2 regions of the Brucella pseudogrignonensis genome follow, and region 2 is predicted to be linked to the other one. Evidence: predicted binding sites of a transcription regulator. Region 2 holds the regulator's gene; the other holds the start of a gene.

Region 1 (6,703 bases), 550 kb from region 2:
TTCATCCCTGTTTCGTCGACAGGCCACTTGCTGCTGATCGGCCATTTTCTGGGCTTTGAATCAAACGGTAAGACCTTTGAGGTGCTCATTCAGCTTGGTGCAATTCTCGCGATCTTGACGGTCTACTCGTCAAAACTCATCAAAATTCTGACCGATTTTCCGCGTGATGCCCGCACACGGCGCTTTGTCTTCGGCATTCTGTTGGCGTTTCTGCCTGCCGCTGTGATTGGTGCAATGGCGCATGGCTTTATCAAAAGCGTGTTGTTTGAAACGCCGATGCTGGTTTGCGTTATGCTAATTCTTGGCGGTTTCATTCTGCTCTGGGTCGATCAACTCGATCTCAAGCCGCGTTATAATAATGTGATGGATTATCCGCTGCCGATTTGTCTGGCGATTGGCTTTGTGCAGTGCCTTGCCATGATCCCCGGCGTATCGCGCTCAGGCTCGACAATTGTTGGTGCGCTTTTGCTGGGTGCAGACAAGCGCTCTGCCGCAGAGTTTTCATTCTTCCTCGCCATGCCAACAATGGCCGGTGCTTTCACCTATGATCTTTATAAAAGCCACAGCTCGCTGTCGATGAATGACACAGCGCTGATCGTCGTCGGCTTTGTTATGGCCTTTATTTCAGGTGTGTTTGTCGTCAAGCATTTGCTTGATTATGTCTCGCGCCATGGCTTCAAGCTGTTTGCATGGTGGCGTCTGATTGTCGGTTCTCTTGGAATGGCAGCGCTTCTGATCTGGGGGTGAGGAGCGTTCCGCGCAAAAGAAAAGGGGCCTTTCGGCCCCTTTATTTATTTGTATTTCAATCTCACGCAAATCCGGTCTTGGTGTACTGACCGGCAACACGGTAGCGCCAGAGATAGGCTGGAAGAATGGCATCGACGGCTTCAGGCTTGATGCCAATGCCCTGCAATGTGCGGCCTTCTTTGGTGGCCTGATCCGACACAACATTATCGGACTTGAGCAACGTTACCTGATCATTGGTGAGCATTGGATTTGGCAACAGGCCGAGAACTGAAGCCTGAATTCGAGCAACCCAGAACGGAATGGACAAGATAATGCGCTTGCGTGCGATGACACCGAGCATATCTTTCATCCAATGCTTGAATGGCTGAACGTCTGGGCCACCCAGTTCATAAATTGTGCCTGCGGTTAGATCGCCATCAACGGCGCGTGCAACAGCTTCGGCAACATCACCGACATAAACCGGCTGCAGCTTTGTTTCGCCACCACCGATAACCGGTAGGAATGGCGAGAAGCGTGCCATATTGGCAAAGCGGTTGAAGAAGCTGTCTTCATGGCCGAAAATAATCGACGGACGCAGGATGACCGTATCGGGCAGTACGCTCAGAACAGCCTTTTCGCCCTCTGCCTTTGTGCGGGCATAATCGGATGCGGAATTTGCATCTGCTGCAAGCGATGAGAGATGCGTAAGCTTGATGCCTGCAGCTTTGGTGGCTTCGGCAATGTTCTTGGCGCCAAGCACCTGAACGCTGTTGAAACGTTGCTTGCCGCTTTCCGAAAGAATGCCAACAAGATTGATCACATGATCGGCACCCATAATGGCGCGTTCAACCGATGCGCGATTGCGAACATTGGCCTGAAGCATCTGAATTTGACCGACATTGCCCAGTGGCGCCATATAATAGGCAACTTCTGGCTTGCGCACTGCAACGCGCACACGATAGCCGCGCTTGGTAAGGGCTGCTACGACCGCGCGTCCAACAAAGCCAGAGCCGCCGAAAACGGTGACCAGTTTCGGCCTGTTGTGAACTTCGTTTGGTTCGGTCTTCATCCTGAACTCCTGCATGAAAGCCTGATTATTAACGCCGGACATGATCATTGTGGCATGTTTTCTGGCGCTGATTTATCGCCTTTTGGCAACAACGCAAAGGGGACTTGTTGTCACGACTGCGACAAAGGCCGCTTTTCCCGTATTAATCATGCAATACCGCTTTGAGATTTCGCGGCTTACTGGTAAATCGCGCGCATGAGCACACCACTTGACCATATTCGCAATTTTTCGATCGTCGCCCATATCGACCACGGCAAATCGACGCTGGCCGACCGCCTCATTCAATTGACGGGCGGGCTGGACACGCGTGAGATGAAAGACCAGGTCCTCGACTCGATGGATATCGAGCGCGAGCGCGGCATCACCATCAAAGCCCAGACCGTTCGTCTTACCTATAAGGCTAAGAACGGCGAGGACTATGTGCTGAACCTTATCGACACCCCCGGACACGTCGACTTCGCCTATGAAGTCTCGCGTTCGCTGGCTGCGTGCGAAGGTTCGCTTCTGGTGGTGGATGCTTCACAGGGTGTTGAAGCGCAGACGCTGGCCAATGTCTATCAGGCCATCGACAACAACCATGAGATCGTGGTGGTGCTGAACAAGGTTGATCTTCCGGCAGCAGAGCCTGAGCGCGTTCAGAACCAGATCGAAGAAGTGATCGGTATCGATGCCAGCAAGGCCGTGATGATCTCGGCCAAGACTGGCCTTGGCATCGCTGATGTTCTCGAAGCGATCGTCGAGCAGCTGCCGCCTCCGAAAGAGGGTGATCGCAATGCGCCGTTGAAGGCCATGCTGGTCGACAGCTGGTATGACAGCTATCTCGGCGTTATCGTTCTGGTCCGCGTTATCGACGGTGTGCTGAAAAAGGGCCAAACCATCCGCATGATGGGGACGGGCGCGAAATATCCTGTTGAACGGACCGGCGTGTTTACGCCGAAAATGGTTCAAATGGATGAACTTGGACCGGGCGAACTGGGCTTCATCACCGCTTCTATTAAGGAAGTGGCTGATACGCGCGTCGGTGATACCATCACCGAAGACCGCCGTCCGACAGCAGCGGCCTTGACGGGCTTTAAGCCAGCGCAGCCGGTCGTGTTCTGCGGACTTTTCCCGGTTGATGCGGCAGATTTTGAAGACCTGCGCGCCGCCATGGGCAAGCTGCGTCTCAACGATGCGTCATTTTCGTTTGAAATGGAAACGTCTGCGGCGCTTGGTTTCGGCTTCCGTTGCGGGTTCCTGGGGCTTCTGCATCTTGAAATCATTCAGGAACGTCTTGAGCGTGAGTTCGATCTCGATCTCATCACGACGGCACCTTCGGTTGTCTATCGCCTGAACATGCAGGATGGTTCGCAGAAAGAACTGCACAACCCGGCGGATATGCCGGACGTTGTGAAGATCGAAGCGATTGAAGAGCCGTGGATTCGCGCCACAATCATGACGCCCGATGATTATCTCGGTGCGATCATGAAGCTCTGTCAGGAGCGTCGCGGCCTGCAGATTGATCTCACTTATGTTGGTCCGCGCGCGATGATCACCTATGATCTGCCGCTCAACGAAGTCGTGTTCGATTTTTACGATCGTCTGAAATCGATCTCTAAGGGTTATGCTTCGTTCGACTATAATCTCTCGGATTATCGAGAGGGCGATCTGGTCAAGATGTCGATCCTGGTCAACGAAGAGCCAGTGGACGCGCTTTCGATGCTCGTTCACCGCTCGGCTGCAGAAAAGCGTGGGCGTGCGTTGTGCGAAAAGCTCAAGGAGCTGATCCCACAGCATATGTTCAAGATTCCTATTCAGGCAGCCATTGGCGGCCGTATCGTGGCGCGCGAAACTATTTCGGCGCTGCGCAAGGACGTGACGGCCAAGTGTTACGGCGGCGATATTTCGCGTAAGCGCAAACTTCTGGACAAGCAGAAGGAAGGCAAGAAGCGCATGCGCCAGTTCGGCAAGGTGGAAATCCCGCAAGAGGCCTTCATTCAGGCACTCAAGATGGGTGATGATTAAAAATACGATGAGGTGCCTTTGGGCACCTCTTTTTTGTCTCAATGTCGCTATTGCATGGTAATCGGGATAAATCTGATGAAAGCGTTGACTCGCATTTCCATCACCTATTGCACGCAATGTAACTGGATGTTGCGGGCGGCGTGGCTGGCGCAGGAGTTGCTGCAGACATTCGGGCAGGACTTGGGCGAGGTGGCATTGCGGCCCGGCACAGGTGGCGTGTTTGAAATCCATCTGTCTATGTCGGGCGGTCAAGATGAAGTCATCTGGGAGCGCAAGCGGGACGGCGGATTTCCGGAAGCCAAGGTATTGAAGCAACGCGTGCGTGATCTGGTCTGGCCTGATCGCGATCTTGGCCACTCTGACAAGACGTCAAAACCTCAATAAGACAAAGCCCGCAAGTTGCGGGCTTCTTTGTTTTGGTAGCTTTCAATCCTCATCCACCACACGCAGGCGCATTTGGGTGGGAGGGTTATCGGACTGTCGTGCCGGGCGCTGCGGCTCTTCAGCCGGTGGCGGGCCAAATTCCAGTGCTTCGATCTTCGCACCGCGCTTGGTGACTTTGTTTGAAGACACCAGAATTTCGTCGATATCCTTGTTGGCCTGCACAAAATGGGTTTGCAGCTTACGCACACGCTCATCAAGGCGGCCTACGTCTTCCATCAGACGGATCACTTCACCCTGAATGACATGCGCCTGTTCGCGCATACGTGCATCTTTCAGGATCGCCTGAATGACTTGAATGGACAGCATGAGGAGCGATGGCGAGACAATCACGATCCGCGCCCGGTGCGCGCGCTGGATCAGGGCTTCAAAATGCTCATGAATATCGGCAAAAATAGATTCCGATGGTACAAACAGGAAAGCCGTATCCTGCGTTTCGCCTGTAATCAGATATTTGTCGGAAACATCCTTGATATGCACTTCCATATCGCGACGGAACTGCGCAACGGCTGTTTTGCGTGCTTCCGGCGCTTCGGTTTCGCGCATGGAGTTCCATGCTTCGAGCGGGAATTTCGCATCGATAACCAGTGAAGGCGCGTTGTTTGGCATCCTGACAAGGCAATCGGGGCGCGTGCCGTTGGAGAGTGTCGCCTGAAACTCGTAAGCGCCTTGCGGCAGACCATCGGCAATGATCGCTTCCATGCGCGACTGGCCAAAGGCTCCGCGCGTCTGCTTGTTGGCAAGGATCGCCTGCAACTGCACGACCTGACCGGCAAGCGACTGGATATTGTTCTGCGCTGTGTCGATGACCGCAAGGCGCTCCTGCAACTTTGCGAGGTTTTCATGGGTGGAGCGTGTCTGCTCGGTCATGGTCTGGCCGATGCGATGCGTCATACCGTCGAGCCGTTCGCGGATCGATTGGTTGAGCTCTGCCTGCCGTGAACCAAAGACTTCCGCCATGGTTTGCATCCGACCCTGCATTTCGGATTGTGCTTTCAAAATCTCCGCCATGCGATATTCGGCGTCGCGTGCACGGTCTTCAGCCTGAGCTTCTGCAACCGCGCGAAGACGCGCAGAACGCGCTGCCGCAATGAGGAAAATGGCGAGGCACAGGACCAGCACGACAATGCCCGCAAGGAGGATATCTCCCAGCGTGAAAGAGGTTGCACCAAGCTGCAAAAGCGGTTCGTTCAAGAGATTCTGGTTTTCCATAGAATAAGCTTAGCTGATTCGTGTCGTCTTGATGAGATCAAAACAAGAACGTTTTACAAGTTACAATTGACGATTCTCGCGCAAGCGATTACGTGAAGCGCATGTCTATTAAACCGCTCATCATCCTTCCGGATCCTCTTCTGCGTGAACTGTCCAAGCCAGTTGAACGCTTTGATGATCAATTGCGCAAATTTGCCGGCGACATGCTCGACACGATGTATGACGCGCCGGGCATCGGCCTCGCTGCCATTCAGGTGGGCGAACCTCTGCGGATGCTGGTGATTGATCTGGCCAAGGAAGACGCTCCGAAGGAGCCGCATGTCTTCATCAATCCAGAGATCGTGGCTTCATCGGACGAACGCAGCGTTTATGAAGAAGGCTGTCTTTCGATCCCGGATTATTATGCCGAGGTCGAGCGGCCTGCGAGCATCAAGGTCAATTATTTTGATGCGGACGGCAAGGAAAAGTCGATGGAAGCCGACGGGCTGATGGCGACCTGTCTGCAGCATGAAATCGACCATCTCAATGGTGTGCTGTTTATCGATCATATCTCTAAGCTCAAGCGCGATATGGTCATCAAGAAGTTCAAGAAGCTCGCCAGCCAGCGTGCGTCAAACAGGGCTTTGTGATGCGGATCGTCTTTATGGGGACGCCGGATTTCTCCGTGCCAATCCTTACAGCCATCATCGGACAGGGCTATGAAGTTGTAGCGGTTTATTCGCAGCCACCGCGACCGGCGGGCCGTCGCGGATTGGAAGTGACCAAGTCGCCTGTGCATGAAAAGGCTGAGGAATTCGGCATTCCGGTTTTCACGCCGAAAAGCCTGAAAGGCACGGAAGAGCAGGACGTTTTTGCGAGTCTGGAGGCGGATGTGGCAATCGTTGTGGCCTATGGCCTGCTGCTGCCACAGGCCATTCTCGATGCGCCGCGCCTTGGATGTTATAACGGTCATGCGTCGCTTCTTCCGCGCTGGCGCGGGGCGGCTCCCATTCAGCGGGCCATTATGTCTGGCGACACGGAAACCGGCATGATGATTATGAAAATGGATGCGGGGCTTGATACCGGTCCTGTCGCCATGGCGGAAAAAGTTGCGATCACGCCGGACATGACTGCAGGCGAGCTGCATGATCGTTTAAGCCTTATCGGTGCAGATCTGATGGTCCGTGCATTGGGTGCGCTTGAGCGCGAAAGTCTCACACTTCAGCCACAGGACGAAGAAGGTGTCACTTACGCCGCCAAGATCGAAAAGGC
Region 2 (6,703 bases):
ATGTCCCTGTTTCCAGTCGATGAAGCACTTGCGCGTATTCTGAATAGTGCACGACCGCATGGTACAGAGACAATTTCGCTTTCTGAAGCAGGCGGACGTGTCGTTGCAGAACCTGTTCAGGCCAAACTGCAACAGCCTCCTTTTGATTGCTCGGCTATGGATGGCTATGCGCTAATTGCTCCTCCAAACACCAATTATCCTCTCGAATTCACAGTCATTGGCGAATCAGTTGCTGGAAAACGCTTTGATGGTGAGCTCAAACAAGGTGAAGCCATACGCATCTTCACCGGTGCACCAATGCCCGCAGGTGCCGATAGCATCGTTATTCAGGAAGATACGGAACGCTCGGGTGAAACACTCACCATCCTCAACGGACTAGACAAGGGGCGGCATATCCGACGTGCGGGGCTAGATTTCGCTCCCAGCGATGTTGTACTGCCAATCGGTCGTTCTCTTGATGCGCCTGCGCTTTCGCTTGCAGCAGCGAGCGGCAATGCAACAATTTCAGTATTCTGCAAGCCGCGCGTCGCGATACTCGCTACCGGCGACGAACTTGTACTGCCTGGAATAATTCCCGGCCCTGACCAGATCGTCGCTTCCAACAGTGTTGGCATTGCCGAAATCGTCCGCCGTGCAGGTGGTGAGCCAGAAGATCTAGGTATCATCACTGATAATCCGGCAAAGATAGAAACAGCAATCAGCGACGCTTTTTCGGATGGTATCGACATTCTGGTGACGGTTGGTGGCGCATCCGTTGGAGACCGCGATTACATTCACGGTGCGTTGCAGAATTGCGACGTTGATCTCGACTTTTGGAAAATCGCCATGCGTCCGGGTAAGCCGCTAATGTACGGACGCAAAGCCACTTCTGGCAAAACTATTCACGTCATCGGGCTGCCAGGTAACCCGGTTTCAAGTCTCGTATGCAGTCTTGTTTTTCTGCGCCCCCTCGTCGCGAAACTGTCTGGCACAGAGTTAAATGCAGATATTCGCCCAGCCAAACTTGGTGAAGCGATGAAAGCCAATGACCACCGGCGCGACTATGTGCGCTCGACTGTCACTCAGGCATCTGACGGCACACTGATTGCAACACCCTTCCCGGTTCAAGACTCATCGATGCTTTCAGCGCTGGTTCGCTCTCAGGCATTGCTGATGAGAGATGAGCATGCCCCTGCTGCCTCCACGGGTGACGCTTGTACGATATTAATGCTGTAAAGAACGCCCCCTCCGCACAACCATTAATCATTTTAAAACCATTGCGGAACAAGACTGGAACATATAGTGTTCGTTCTGGTTTTGTTTTTATTTGATTCTGGTCCGGAGGGTATGGCGCATGTTGACCCGTAAACAGCACGAGCTTCTGCTGTTCATTCATGAACGTCTTAAAGAGACGGGCATCCCTCCGTCGTTTGACGAAATGAAAGAAGCTCTCGATTTGGCTTCCAAATCGGGCATTCATCGCCTTATCACAGCGCTGGAAGAACGCGGTTTTATTCGTAGACTTCCCAATCGTGCACGTGCGCTCGAAGTTCTTCGCCTACCTGATTCCATTGCACCGGGCCTGAACTCACAAAAGAAGTTCGCTCCAAGCGTCATCGAAGGTAGCCTTGGCAAAGCGCCACCACCGCCTCCTCCGTCACGACCTGCACCTGTTACGGCAAATGATGATTCTCCAGCAACGGTTTCCGTGCCGATGATGGGACGTATCGCAGCCGGTGTACCGATATCAGCAATTCAGAATCAGACACATTCGATCAGTCTGCCACCAGAAATGCTCGGTGCTGGCGAGCATTATGCGCTCGAAGTCAAAGGCGACTCGATGATCGAGGCAGGAATTTTTGATGGTGACACCGTCATCATTAAGCGCGGTGAGACGGCCAATCCAGGCGAAATTGTTGTTGCACTGGTCGATGACGAAGAAGCAACTCTGAAACGCTTCCGTCGCAAAGGTGCATCAATTGCGCTTGAAGCTGCAAACCCGGCTTATGAAACGCGGATTTTTGGTCCAGATCGTGTGCGCGTACAAGGTAAGTTGATTGGCCTCATCCGACGCTATTAAAGCAACTGCATTTTAGGAGACATGCAACTGAATATGTTTCCTTTTAAGCAGTACAGTCAGCTATAATGGCTCTGCCAATTCTGTTGCGGCTTGCGACGCTTCATAAGCTCTACTTTTCTCAGCGCCAGCTCTCTTTTGATATTCGCGATCAGGTAGTCCCCTCGCCGCTCGCGAATAGAGACGATGCAAATGCCACGGGCGCGTTGGCGCATCGACTGAAAAGGTCAGCTGATCAGCATAGTCGGCTAAGTTGGTCGTTTTGGTCAGTGCGAAACGGTAAATTTTATTCTCCTGCGCAATACCGTTTTCGTCTGAGTTGATTGCAGAAGCGCTTACACGTAGCAGCTTATGCCCTAGTCTGAGTTCAAGAGTACCTTTTAAGGCTAGTTCCTGTCGGTCGATCATCAGGACGCTAAAACGCTTACAGCTCAACTCTTTGCCAGCTATAGCGAGAATGACAATGTCGCCAATATTGCAGGCTGCGTCTTTCATCTCTTCATCTGCCGTGTAGGATAGCATTCTACCGTCCCGCAGCGGAATGGCGCACACCCCATCTTCGCAAACAAAGGCTTCTTCAGCTGATACCATTCGCTGTTTTTTTACCACCTGCGGCGGAATAAACTCATTAATCAGATAGGCTGTCTGCCAGTTCTGCGCGGTAAATTTTGGAGGCCTGCTGCGATTAATAGCAAAATTCCCATCTGGAAGACGCACAGCGACGAATTTCGCATCTTCACTCACAAGAATATCAGGCAACGGTGTTCTTATAAAAACGGCAAGCCCGATAATTACGAAGGGGAGTGCCAGCCATCGCATTCGTGTTGTAAACACAACCGCTATAACAAGCGCCAGCGTCCAGAGAACAAGCGTGCTAGCTGGCATGACCCCTGGATTACCATCAGGCGAAAAGCTGGCGACAAAACTTGCAATATGTCTGACCAGTAAAACGCCGAACCCCATAATCTGCAATGGCAACCAATCCAGATGCAGCGGCATCAATAACAAGCTGAGCACTGCGAAGGGCATAACCAATATAGAAATAACGGGTAGTGCCAATACGTTGCCAACAAGACCAAACGGCGCCGTATTGTTAAAATGATAGGCTGCGAAAATTCCACTGGCCACGCCAGCAACAATAGACGTAGCGCCCGTCGCAACCGTTGGTAATAGAATTTTTGAAATAATCCCGCGTGGCTTTGCGCGACGATCTTCAATAGCTGTTTGCTTGCGAGATTTCTTATCGCTCCACCACGCAAAAGCTGCAATGAGACCCGCAGTGGCTGAGAACGACATTTGAAAGCTTGGCCCCACAATTTCATGCGGGGAAATCGCAATCATTGCCACTGAGGCGATAGCGAGATTGCGCATACTGATCGCTACGCGATCGACCAGCAATGCACAAAGCATCACAACGATCATCACATAGCTTCGTTGCGCAGCGACGTCAGCACCGGACATAGCCAGATAGAACGTGCAACTTAGAAGTGAAAGACATGCAGCAATTTTTTTGACCGGATATCTGGCGCTAAACGCTGGTGCGAGTGCGAATAAAGATCGCAACGACATCATCACAACCCCTGCAGCCAACACCATGTGCAAACCAGAAATAGACAAGATATGCGCGAGACCCGCTTTGCGCAGATCCTCATTTGTTTCTTCACTTATCCCCGCTCGTTCTCCAGCGATGAGTGCGGCTGCGACACTCCCATCCTCGCCTGAAAGCACTTCAGCGATACGTTCAGAAACATGTACCCGTAATTGAGCGATAGCGCCGGAAATTTTGGCGAAAACCTCACTTGGTGCAGGCACATCAGCTATTTTTGGAGTGCCCAAGAAAAAGCCATTTGCACCTATCCCGCCGAAATAGGCGTGAAACGCAAAGTCGTAGTTTCCCGGTCGAACAGGACCAGTGGGCACACGTAACCGCGCGAAACCAGTCAAGCCGCTGCCAATTTCTGTTTTGGCTGGTATATCGCGCGCCGTAATCCGGATGCGTTGCGGCGCATAGCGAAGTTTGGGTCGTTGCGTTTCAAGCAAATCAAGCGTCACACGCCAACTGCCATTATCGCGATACTCTAAGCCAACAACTCTGCCAGTGATACGCGTTGCAACCTCAGAGCCTAACAATTGCGTACTTCGTCGTTCCGTCTCGAACTTTCCCGCAACTATTCCCAATAACACCGCCAACACGAGTGTCACTGCTTGTGATACGAGGAAGTGTTTTCTGAATAAAAAACGTATTAAACAAACAGCTACAACAACAGATAGAATGGGCAACCATTCAGGTTCATAAGAAAGCGTGAAATAAACAACGGCTCCCAACCCCATAAAAACGGGAAAAAGAAGAAAAAATATTCCGCGCCCTATTTCACGATCAAGCGCCGCAATCAAAAGCTGCCGTGAACTACTCAGCAGTTCCCGCGCACGCTCGGAAGGTGTCAGTTTCCTTTCCGGTAAAGCGACGGGCTGAATATCAGCTCGTTCTTTCGGTAACCACGGTTCAGGAAGCAAGGCACGAGCAAGACCTTCAGGCATGTCTTTGACAAATGCCCGCTCGCTCACCTCTTGTCTTTCCCTTATGCCCGTCATGCCCCCGCCTGACTGCAAAAGTGCCCGCGCTTAATCTAAAGAAGCACGTCCCGACGGTGCGAAAGAATTGGGAAACGCTTGCACACCGTGCTGCCTATGCTACATGAACCACAGTCAAAATCGAGAGGGTTCTCGCAATGAGAATCCTTATCGCCCGTGGACTGTGAGAAAACGGGCGCTACATATTCAAAATTCTGCCTCGCGCTCGGCTTCCTGCCGCAACTCAACGAGGCTTTGACACAGTGGAGCTGTTATGTCGAAACCGGTCGTCACCCGTTTTGCCCCTTCGCCCACGGGTTATCTGCATATTGGCGGAGCCCGCACGGCTCTTTTCAACTGGCTTTATGCAAAGCATACGGGCGGCAAGATGCTGCTGCGCATCGAAGATACAGATCGTGAGCGTTCTTCCGAAGCTGCAACGGCCGCCATTCTTGATGGCTTGACCTGGCTTGGCCTCGATTGGGACGGTGAACCAATTTCACAGTTCGAACGTGCACCGCGTCACCGGGAAGTAGCAGAAGAACTCGTTGCGAAAGGCAAAGCCTATTATTGCTACGCAACACCTGAAGAACTCGAAGAAATGCGCGAGAAAGCACGCGCTGAAGGCCGTCCGCCACGTTATGATGGCCGCTGGCGCGATCGTGATCCATCCGAAGCGCCTGCAGGCGTGAAACCTGTTATCCGCATTAAAGCGCCACGCGATGGCGAAACCGTTGTTCGCGATGCTGTGCAGGGCGATGTCCGCTTTCCGAACAAGGATCTCGACGATTTCATCATTCTTCGTTCCGATGGCAATCCAACCTATATGCACGCGGTTGTCGTTGACGATCACGATATGGGCGTTACGCACATCATCCGCGGTGATGATCACCTGACAAATGCTGCCCGCCAGACCGTGATTTACGACGGTATGGGCTGGGAAGTCCCGCAGATGTCGCATATCCCGCTCATTCATGGTGCGGATGGTGCCAAGCTTTCGAAGCGTCATGGTGCACTTGGTGTCGATGCCTATCGTGCGATGGGCTATCTGCCGGAAGCACTGCGCAACTATCTCGTCCGCCTTGGCTGGAGCCACGGTGATGATGAAATCATGTCGACCGAGCAGATGGTTGAATGGTTTGACGTGACCGACATCAACAAGGGTGCAGCACGTTTTGACTTCCAGAAACTGGAAGCCATCAACGGCGTTTATATGCGCGCCAGCGATGACAAAGCTTTGTTCGACGCATTGATCGCCGTATTGCCGGAAATCGAAGGCGGTAAAGAACTGGAAGCGTCGCTTGACGAAAAGGGACGTGCACAGCTTCTGACAGCAATGCCCGGTCTGAAAGATCGTGCGAAGACACTGGTCGAGCTCGCAGATGGTGCGAAGTTTATTTTTGCCAAACGTCCGCTCGCTTTTGATGAAAAAGCAGCTTCCCTTCTCAGTGACGAAGGCCGTGAAATCCTTAAAGGCGTTCTGCCGCATTTAGAATCAGTTGGCGAATGGACTGTTGACGCACTTGATGCAGCTGTTCGTGCGCACGCGGAAACGATTGGCCTCAAACTTGGTAAGGTTGCGCAACCATTGCGCGCAGCACTCACCGGTCGTGCGACATCACCGGGTGTATTCGACGTTCTGTTCGTGCTTGGTCGCGAAGAGTCGCTTGCACGGGTAAAAGATCAAATCGTTTGAACTGTTAGCATTCACGCTGACGTGACAAAACTGGCTTAATTAGACCAAAATACGCATTGCATCGCGAAATCATTGGGATAGTTTGGCGGTCGAAATCGTTTGGATAATGCGTTGAAAAATCGGTTTCGCGCGAAAGTGCGAAACCTGTAGAAGTTGAGAAGACAAGTTATAGAGACGATTAAAATTTCAGCTGCCATGGGCAGCAAAAGTGGACACGAAAGGAAACACGATGTCAGATAAGACAGCTAGCTTTACCCTCGACGGCAAAACGTTCGACCTGCCTGTACGACAAGGCACTGTCGGGCCGGACGTTGTCGACATCGGTCCACTTTACAAAAACGCCCATGCTTTCACCTATGACCCAGGGTTCACCTCGACCG

The links. Region 2 encodes LexA, which represses DNA repair genes until DNA is damaged. Its sites were predicted from a motif close to TGTTCNNNNTGTGTTCNG; they were not measured.
Positions count from the first base shown of each region.
Region 1: a site for LexA is predicted at 5,486-5,503, ahead of def (peptide deformylase). Genes of this name have one in related genera too.

Region 1 is NZ_JAVLAT010000001.1:771,391-778,093, reverse strand. It holds gene RI570_RS03790 (undecaprenyl-diphosphate phosphatase) at 1-747, shown strand, start outside; gene RI570_RS03785 (complex I NDUFA9 subunit family protein) at 809-1,795, opposite strand; gene lepA (translation elongation factor 4) at 1,991-3,799, shown strand; gene RI570_RS03775 (SelT/SelW/SelH family protein) at 3,875-4,183, shown strand; gene RI570_RS03770 (DNA recombination protein RmuC) at 4,226-5,452, opposite strand; gene def (peptide deformylase) at 5,554-6,081, shown strand; gene fmt (methionyl-tRNA formyltransferase) at 6,081-6,703, shown strand, end outside.
Region 2 is NZ_JAVLAT010000001.1:221,185-227,887, forward strand. It holds gene glp (gephyrin-like molybdotransferase Glp) at 1-1,215, shown strand; gene lexA (transcriptional repressor LexA) at 1,334-2,059, shown strand; gene RI570_RS01085 (ComEC/Rec2 family competence protein) at 2,120-4,648, opposite strand; gene gltX (glutamate--tRNA ligase) at 4,902-6,323, shown strand; gene gltA (citrate synthase) at 6,553-6,703, shown strand, end outside.